Regions from separate parts of the Amnibacterium soli genome, predicted to be linked through region 2. Evidence: predicted binding sites of a transcription regulator. Region 2 holds the regulator's gene; the other holds the start of a gene.
What was found. Region 2 encodes HrcA, which represses chaperone genes, less so after heat shock. Its sites were predicted from a motif close to TTNGCACTCGNNNNNNNCGAGTGCNAA; they were not measured.

Region 1: the regulator HrcA is predicted to act here: its motif matches at 2,442-2,468, upstream of ABEA53_RS11875 (Hsp20/alpha crystallin family protein).

What each region holds. Positions count from the first base shown of each region.
Region 1 covers NZ_BAABLP010000004.1:470,330-474,733, forward strand. Annotated here, with positions in the region: gene ABEA53_RS11860 (NADP-dependent isocitrate dehydrogenase) at 23-1,237, shown strand; gene ABEA53_RS11865 (DUF7882 family protein) at 1,244-1,555, shown strand; gene ABEA53_RS11870 (hypothetical protein) at 1,552-1,881, shown strand; gene ABEA53_RS11875 (Hsp20/alpha crystallin family protein) at 1,939-2,370, opposite strand; gene purU (formyltetrahydrofolate deformylase) at 2,611-3,471, opposite strand; gene ABEA53_RS11885 (AAA family ATPase) at 3,594-4,404, shown strand, end outside.
Region 2 covers NZ_BAABLP010000002.1:809,638-814,041, reverse strand. Annotated here, with positions in the region: gene hemW (radical SAM family heme chaperone HemW) at 1-466, shown strand, start outside; gene ABEA53_RS07870 (DUF4870 domain-containing protein) at 459-845, opposite strand; gene ABEA53_RS07865 (magnetosome magnetite crystal formation protein family) at 943-1,461, opposite strand; gene hrcA (heat-inducible transcriptional repressor HrcA) at 1,611-2,645, shown strand; gene dnaJ (molecular chaperone DnaJ) at 2,715-3,803, shown strand; gene ABEA53_RS07850 (16S rRNA (uracil(1498)-N(3))-methyltransferase) at 3,814-4,404, shown strand, end outside.

The DNA of each region.
Region 1 (4,404 bases), on a different contig from region 2:
GTACTTCCGAAGGGCAGTGTTCGTGGAGAAGATCAAGGTCGAGGGAACGGTCGTCGAGCTCGACGGCGACGAGATGACCCGCATCATCTGGCAGTCCATCAAGGACACGCTGATCCACCCGTACCTCGACGTGGACCTCGAGTACTACGACCTCGGCATCCAGAAGCGCGACGAGACCGACGACCAGATCACGATCGACGCCGCGAACGCCATCAAGAAGCACGGCGTCGGCGTCAAGTGCGCGACGATCACGCCCGACGAGGCGCGCGTCGAGGAGTTCGGCCTGAAGAAGATGTGGCGGAGCCCGAACGGCACCATCCGCAACATCCTCGGCGGCGTCATCTTCCGCGAACCGATCATCATCTCGAACATCCCGCGACTGGTCCCGGGCTGGAACAAGCCGATCATCGTCGGCCGCCACGCGTTCGGCGACCAGTACCGCGCCACCGACTTCGTCTTCGACGGCCCCGGCACCCTGACCATCAGCTTCCAGCCGCAGGACGGCGGCGAGGCCCAGTCCTTCGAGGTCTTCCAGGCCCCGGGCGGCGGCGTCGCCATGGCGATGTACAACCTCGACGCGTCGATCCGCGACTTCGCCCGCGCGAGCCTCAACTACGGCCTCGCCCGGAACTACCCGGTCTACCTCTCCACGAAGAACACGATCCTCAAGGCCTACGACGGTCGCTTCAAGGACCTGTTCCAGGAGATCTACGAGACCGAGTTCAAGGAGCGCTTCGACGCCGCCGGCCTCACCTACGAGCACCGCCTGATCGACGACATGGTCGCGTCGGCGCTGAAGTGGGAGGGCGGCTACGTCTGGGCCACGAAGAACTACGACGGCGACGTGCAGTCCGACACCGTCGCGCAGGGCTTCGGCTCGCTCGGCCTGATGACCAGCGTGCTGACGACGCCCGACGGGAAGATCGTCGAGGCGGAGGCCGCCCACGGCACGGTGACCCGGCACTACCGCCAGCACCAGGCCGGCAAGCCGACGTCGACCAACCCGATCGCCTCCATCTACGCGTGGACCCGAGGCCTGCAGCACCGCGGCAAGCTCGACGGCAACCAGGCCCTCATCGACTTCGCCGACACCCTCGAGGACGTCGTCGTGAAGACCGTCGAGGGCGGGTCCATGACGAAGGACCTCGCGCTGCTCGTCGGCCCGGATCAGAAGTGGGAGACGACGGAGGAGTTCCTCGCGTCGATCACCGAGAACCTCCGCACCCGGCTGGGCTGAGTCCGCATGGGGTCGTTGATCTACGGGACGAACGTCACCATCCCGGTCGACGACCGGGCGCTCGCGCACCTGCAGCTCGTGATCTACGCGAAGCTGCGGGCGCACGAGTCGTTCTCGTTCACGTGGCGGGACGAGCCCGGCGTGGGCGACGGGCACGGCTCGCTCTGGATCTCCCCGGGAGTGCCGATCGTCTTCAAGTACGCGGGGAGCCGCGATCCGGCGGTGAACCGGGAGTGGCTGCGACAGCTGCGGGAGCTGGCGAACCAGCCGACCGGGCTGCGCCTGCTGCCGGAGCCGGATGTGAAGACCCGCGAGTGAAGCGCGTCGCCTACGCGGAGCAGACCTTCGGGACCGACGACCACCTCGCCGACCTCGTGCTGGAGTATGCGCGGCTGCTCGCCGACGGCGACTCGTCGGACACCGTCACGATCCCGGGCCGGACGGAGGCGGGGCTCATCGAGCCCATCACGGTCCTCATCGGGCCGGCGAGCCAGATCACGGCCTGGGCGGAGGACGAGGTCTTCGAGACGGACGTGGCGGACGCGGTCGCGGACCTCGAGCACCGCATCCGCGTGCGCACCACGTTCATCATCGGCGACGACGACCCGGGCCCGGCACTCGACGAGTTCGACCCCCTCGCGTAGCGGGACGTGCGGAGGGCCCGCCGCGAGACGCGGCGGGCCCTCCGCGCTCCAGCCCGATCAGGCCTCGACGGCGTGCTGCCGGCCGGACGAGCCGCCGGCGACCACCTCGACCTTGCGGGGCCTCGCGCGCTCGCTGACCGGGATCGTCACGGTCAGCACGCCGTTCTCGTAGGTCGCCGCGATGTGCTCGGTGTCGACGCCCTGCCCCAGGCTGAGCTGACGCAGGAACGAGCCGCCGCGACGCTCCTGCGCGAGCCACTTCACGCCCTCCGCCGTGCGCATCGTGCGCTCGGCGCGGACGGTCAGCAGCTGCCCGTCGACGTCGATGTCGACCGAGCCGGGGTCGATGCCGGGCAGATCGGCGGCGAGCACGTAGTGGTCCCCGTCGCGGTAGAGGTCCATCGGCATCAGCTGCGGGCCCTGGCGGCTGTCGAGGAGCGCCGAGGTCATCCGGTCCAGCTCGCGGAACGGGTCGAAGTTCATCGCCATGGTGTCGTCCTTCCAGTCGTGGCTGCGATGAGTTCTCGAAGTTGAGCCGACCGGGCTCAACATGACAGAAATTAGCACTCGCCCCCAACGAGTGCCAAGCCTTTCGAACCCGAGAATCCGCTTGGAACAGTCGACTCGGGCGACCGCCCGCGGACGCGACCATCCGCCGCGTACCGCAGCGCGTTCAGCGCTGCGAAGCGGCACTGCCTTCGATCTCCCTGCGGATCGAAGGCGGTGAGTTCAGCGGAAGACGATGGTGCGGCGGCCGTCGAGCAGGACGCGGTGCTCCGCGAACCAGCGGACCGCCTGCGTGAGGGTGCGGCTCTCCTCGTCCTGCCCGATGCGCACGAGCTCGTGGGGGTCCGCGCTGTGGTCGACGCGGATCACGTTCTGCTCGATGATCGGGCCCTCGTCGAGGTCCTCGGTCACGAAGTGGGCGGTCGCGCCGATCAGCTTCACGCCGCGGGCGTGCGCCTGCCGATACGGGTTGGCGCCCTTGAAGCCCGGCAGGAACGAGTGGTGGATGTTGATGGCCCGACCGGCGAGGCGCGCGCAGAGCTCGGGGGAGAGGATCTGCATGTAGCGGGCGAGCACGACGAGCTCGATGTCGTGCTCCTCGACCGCCGCGACCACGCGCTCCTCGAACAGCGCCTTCGTCTCCGGCGACGTGACCGCGCGGTGCTCGAAGGGCGCGTCGTAGAAGCCCGCGAGCCCCTCGAGCGTCGCGTGGTTGCCGAGCACGAGCGGCACCTCGATCGGCAGCTGGCCGGAGTGGCTGCGGAACAGCAGGTCGTTCAGGCAGTGACCCGCCTTCGAGACCAGCACGAGGGTGCGCACGGGGCGGGCGACGCGGTCGAGGCGCCACTCCGCGTCGAACCGGCTCGCCACGGGCACGAGGTGCGCGGCGAACTGCTGCGCGGTCGACGGCGACTGCACCTGCAGGCGGAGGAAGAAGCGCCCGGTGTCGTGGCTGGAGAACTGCTGGCTCTCCGTGATGTTGCCGCCCGCGGCCACGATCGCCCCGGACAGCGCATGCACGATCCCGGGCCGGTCGATGCACACGAACGTGAGCACCCAGTGGGCGTCTGAGGCGTCCGTCACGGCGCTCACCCTAGCGAGCGGCGTGCGATCACGGAGAGGTAACGGTGGGACCTCCCCGTTCGCGCTGCGCAGCGGCGGAACTCGCTTATGGTGATCGCGAATCGCTCGGTACGGAAGGCGCCATGACGGACGGAATCACGCTCGACTCCCGAGGCGCCGAGTCGGTGCGCTCGACCGCGGACGAGGTCGTCGCAGCCGTCGCGACCGTGATCGACGGCAAGGACGACGTGATCCGCTCCGCGTTCGCCGTCATGCTCGCCGGCGGGCACCTGCTCATCGAGGACGTGCCCGGCGTCGGCAAGACGATGCTCGCGAAGGCGCTGGCCCGCGCGACGGGCGGCACGATCAGCCGCATCCAGTTCACGCCCGACCTGCTGCCCTCCGACGTGACCGGCGCGTCCGTGTTCGACCAGTCCTCGGCGCGGTTCGAGTTCAAGCCGGGCGCCGTGTTCGCGAACGTCGTCATCGGCGACGAGATCAACCGCGCCTCGCCGAAGACGCAGGCGGCCCTGCTCGAGTGCATGGAGGAGGGGCAGGTCACCGTCGACGGCTCGACCTGGCCGCTGCCGGACCCCTTCCTCGTCGTCGCGACGCAGAACCCCGTCGACATGGAGGGCACCTACGTGCTCCCCGAGGCGCAGCGCGACCGCTTCATGGCCCGCATCTCGATGGGGTACCCCGACGAGCAGGCGGAGCGGGCGATGCTCCGCTCCCACGGCCGCCTCGACCCCATCGACCGGCTGCAGCCCGTGCTGTCCACTGGCGCGCTCGCGTCGCTCGCCGCGCAGGCGCGGGACGTGTACGTCTCCCCGGCGGTCGAGACGTACGTGCTGCGCATCGTGGGCGCGACCCGCGGCCACGCCGAGGTGCGGCTCGGCGCCAGCCCGCGGGCGAGCCTGCAGCTGCTGCGCGCGGCGAAGGCCACCGCGTTGA
Region 2 (4,404 bases):
CCTCGCGGCCGCCGGCTACGGCTGGTACGAGGTGAGCAACTGGGCGCGGCACGACGGCGCGCGGTCGCGGCACAACCTGTCCTACTGGACGGGCGAGGACTGGTGGGGCGTCGGGCCCGGCGCGCACAGCCACGTCGGCGGCGTGCGGTGGTGGAACGTGAAGCACCCGGCGGCGTACGCGCAGCGGATCGCCGCGGGCGGCTCGCCGGCCGCGGGCCGGGAGACGCTCGACGACGCGACCCGCGCGGTCGAGCGGGTGCTGCTCGAGACCCGCCTCGCGGACGGCATGCCCGTCGACCGCCTTGACACCGGGGGACGGCGGGCGATCGCCGGGCTGCTCGCCGACGGGCTCGTGGAGGCGGGGCCGGCGTTCGCGGGCCGCGTCGTGCTGACGCGCTCGGGCCGGCTGCTGGCGGACGGCGTCGTCCGCCGCCTCCTGCCCGCCGAGGGCTCCGCCCCTACTTGATGAAGCGGATGGTGAGCGGGTAGACGTACCGCTCGCCACGGCTGGCGGCGACCGTCGCGATGATCGAGAACACGATCACGATCACGTAGATCGCGGCGGTGATCAGGAACCCGACGAGCACGATCCACAGCAGCGCGGCGACGAACGCGGCGACGAGCATCGTGATCTGGAAGTTCAGCGTCGCCTTCCCGTGCTCCGCCACGAAGGCGCTGCGGTCCTTGAAGACCAGGAAGATGATCAGCGGGCCGAGCCAGCCGACGAAGCCGGCGCCGACCACGATGCCCACGAGCGCGCTGAGGTGCGTGAACATCGCCCACATGCGCTCGTCGCTCGGCTGCAGGGGTCGCGGCGTGACGGAGGGGGTCTGGTAGTCGCTCACGGGTTCCTCTCGATGTGCGGACGGCGAGCCTGCCGCATCCGCCCGGGCGGATGCGGCGAGGCGGTCACCTGATGAAGGCGATGGCGAGCCGACGTGATCAGGGTCGATCACGTCCGCTCGTCGCTCGGGCTGAGCGGCTGCGCCGGGGCGGAGGCGGGGGTGCGGCCATCGGTCGCGGTCGTCTCCTGACGGGATCCAGCCGCTCGACGAGGCGCAGCGAGAACGGGTAGCGGAACGAGGCGCCGTGGTGCACCCGCACCGCGGCGGCGATCGAGAGCGCGACCACGAGCACCCAGCCGCCGAACGCGACGAGCCCGATGAGGAAGCCGAGCAGCAGGAACGGCAGGTCGGCGCCGCGGGGCACGATCGACGCGACGCCGCCGGCCGCGGCGCCCAGGACCCACAGCGCGACCAGTGCGATGCAGGCCGTCAGCGCGAAGTCCAGGGCCCTCCCCGCCTCCTCCTGCACCCGGGCGCTGCGCGGGCCCACGAGGAGGAGGATCAGCAGGGACGGCAGGAAGCCGACGACGGTGCCGAAGTGCGCGAGCGTCGACCAGAGCGTCTCGTCCGCGGGCGGCAGCGGTGCCGCCGCGACCGTCGGCCGGGACTCCCGCATCGCGTGCTCCTGACCTCGAGCGGCGCGCTCGCCGCACCGCTGGAACGGCGTTCAGGCTATCGACAGGCCCGCGTGCGATGCCAGGCTCGTCGGCGGTCGGGTTTAGAATTGGCAGTCCGGTGCAAGGAGTGCCAGGCGGGAGGTGCGCGATGGTCTCGGAGCGCGGACTCGACGTCCTGCGGGCCATCGTGCAGGACTACGTCGCCTCGCGGGAGCCGGTGGGGTCGAAGACGATCGTCGACCGCTACTCGTTCGGCGTCTCGGCCGCCACGATCCGGAACGACATGGCGGCGCTCGAGGAGGACGGCCTGATCGCCGCTCCGCACACCTCCTCCGGCCGCGTGCCGACGGACAAGGGCTACCGCATGTTCGTCGACCACCTCGCCGAGGTGCGCGCGATGACCACCGCGCAGCGGATGGCGATCCGCACCTTCCTGGAGGAGGGCGCCGACCTCGACGACGTGCTCGCGCGCACGGTCCGCATGCTGTCGCAGCTGACGAACCAGGTCGCCCTGGTGCAGATACCGGTGGTACCCCGCTCCTACGTGCGGCACGTCGAGCTGGTGCTGCTGTCGCCGAGCCGGCTGCTCGTCGTGCTGATCACCGACGCCGGGCGGGTCGACCAGAAGGTCGTCGAGCTGCCGCAGGGCGACGACCAGCCGCTGGTCGACGACGTCGCCCTCGCCGAGCTGCGCGCCCGGATCAACGGCGTGCTCGTCGGCCGGCTGCTCGCCGACGTGCCCGCGACGCTGCAGTCGCTCGCCGAGACGCTGCCCGCGCCGCGCAGGACGGTGCTCGAGCGCATCGGCGCCGCGCTGTCCGCGACGGTCGACGACCGCCAGGACCGCCTGATCCTCGCCGGCACCGCCAACCTCGCCCGCACCGAGCGGGACTTCCCGGGCAGCATCCTGCCCGTGCTCGAGGCGATCGAGGAGCAGGTCGTGCTGCTGCGCCTCTTCCGCGAGATGGAGCTCGACGAACGCGGCGTCTCCGTCTCGATCGGCCGGGAGAACCCGCTGGTCGGGCTCGCGGAGACGTCGATCCTGGCGGGCGGCTACCGGTCGTCCGCCGGCGAGGTCGCGCGGATCGGCGTGCTCGGTCCGACCCGCATGGACTACTCGGGCAACATCGCCGCCGTGCGAGCGGTGGCGCGCTACCTGTCGAAGCTCCTCGGCGAGGAGTGATCCACGAGGCCGCGGACCGCGGCCGAGAACGTGCCGCCGCAGCAGGGTGCGGCGACGAGGAGGGCCCACGTGGCTGACCACTACGAAGTGCTGGGCGTCGCACGCGACGCCTCCGCCGACGACATCAAGAAGGCGTACCGCCGGCTCGCGCGCCAGCTGCACCCGGACGTGAACCCGGGCGCGGACGCGGCCGAGAAGTTCAAGGACGTGACCCACGCCTACGACGTGCTCTCCGACCCGCGGCAGCGGCAGGAGTACGACATGGGCGGCTCGCAGGGCGGGCAGCAGTTCGGCTTCGGCGACATCTTCGAGTCGTTCTTCGGCGGCGGGATGCGCGGCGGCCCGAAGTCGCGGCAGGAGCGGGGGCAGGACGCGCTCCTGCGGGTCGAGATCGACCTCGAGGACGTCGTCTTCGGCACGCACCGCGACCTCGAGATCGACACCGCGGTGCTCTGCGACGTCTGCCACGGCGCGTGCACGCAGCCGGGCACGTCGCTCGCGACCTGCGACATCTGCCACGGCAGCGGCCAGATCCAGCGCGCCGTCCGCTCCCTGCTCGGCAACGTCATGACCTCGACGCCCTGCACCGTCTGCCGCGGCTACGGCACCGTGATCCCGCACCCCTGCTCGAACTGCGCGGGCCAGGGCCGCGTGCGCGCCCGCACGACGATCCCGGTCGACATCCCCGGCGGCGTCGAGACGGGCCTGCGCCTGCAGATGGCCGGCATGGGCGAGGTCGGCCAGGCGGGCGGCCCCGCCGGCGACCTGTACCTGGAGATCAAGGTGCGGCACCACGACGTGTTCAGCCGTGCGGGCGACGACCTGCTCGCGACGCTCGAGGTGCAGATGACGGACGCGATCCTCGGCACCACGGCGACGCTGGAGGCGCTCGACGGCCCGGTCGAGGTGGAGGTGAAGCCCGGCGCGCAGAGCGCCGAGGTCATCACGGTGCCCGATCGCGGCATCACCCGCCTGCGCGGCGCGGGCCGCGGCGACCTGCGGATCGGCGTGCAGGTGGTCACTCCGACGAAGCTCGACGCGAAGGCGACCGAGCTGGTGCGGCAGCTGGCGGGCCGGAACAAGCAGAAGGCGCCGCAGTTCTCGCACTTCCAGCAGGGGCTCTTCGCGAAGCTGCGCGACCGCTTCCTCGGCGTCTGATCGGGCGGCGGTGGCGCACTTCTACCTCGCCTCCTCGTTGACCGCGGACGCCGCGCGGCTGACGGGGGAGGAGGCGCGGCACGCCGCTCAGGTCTCGCGGCTGCGGGTGGGGGAGCGGATCGTCGTCGGTGACGGGCGCGGCCGCGTCGCGGACGCCGAGGCGACCGCGGTGGGCCGAGACCTCGTCGAGCTGGCCGTGCTGGCGCTCCGCGAGGAGCCCGCACCCGCGCCGCGCGTCGTGCTCGTGCAGGCGCTCGCCAAGGGCGGGCGGGACGAGGCCGCGATCCAGGCGGCGACCGAGCTCGGCGTCGCGGCCGTCGTGCCGTGGTCGGCCGCCCGCAGCGTCACCCGGTGGACCGGCGGGAAGGTCGACAGCGGCGTCGCCCGCTGGGCGTCGATCGTCCGCGAGGCCGGCAAGCAGTCGATGCGCCCGTGGGCCGCGGAGGTGCTGCCCCTCGCCTCCACCGCGGACGTCGCCGCGATGGCCGCCGATGCGACGGTGCTGCTGCTCGAGCCGACCGCGGAGGTCCGCCTGCTCGACGCGACCGTGCCCGAGGGCCGCGACCTGGTGCTCGTCGTGGGGCCGGAGGGCGGCATCGCC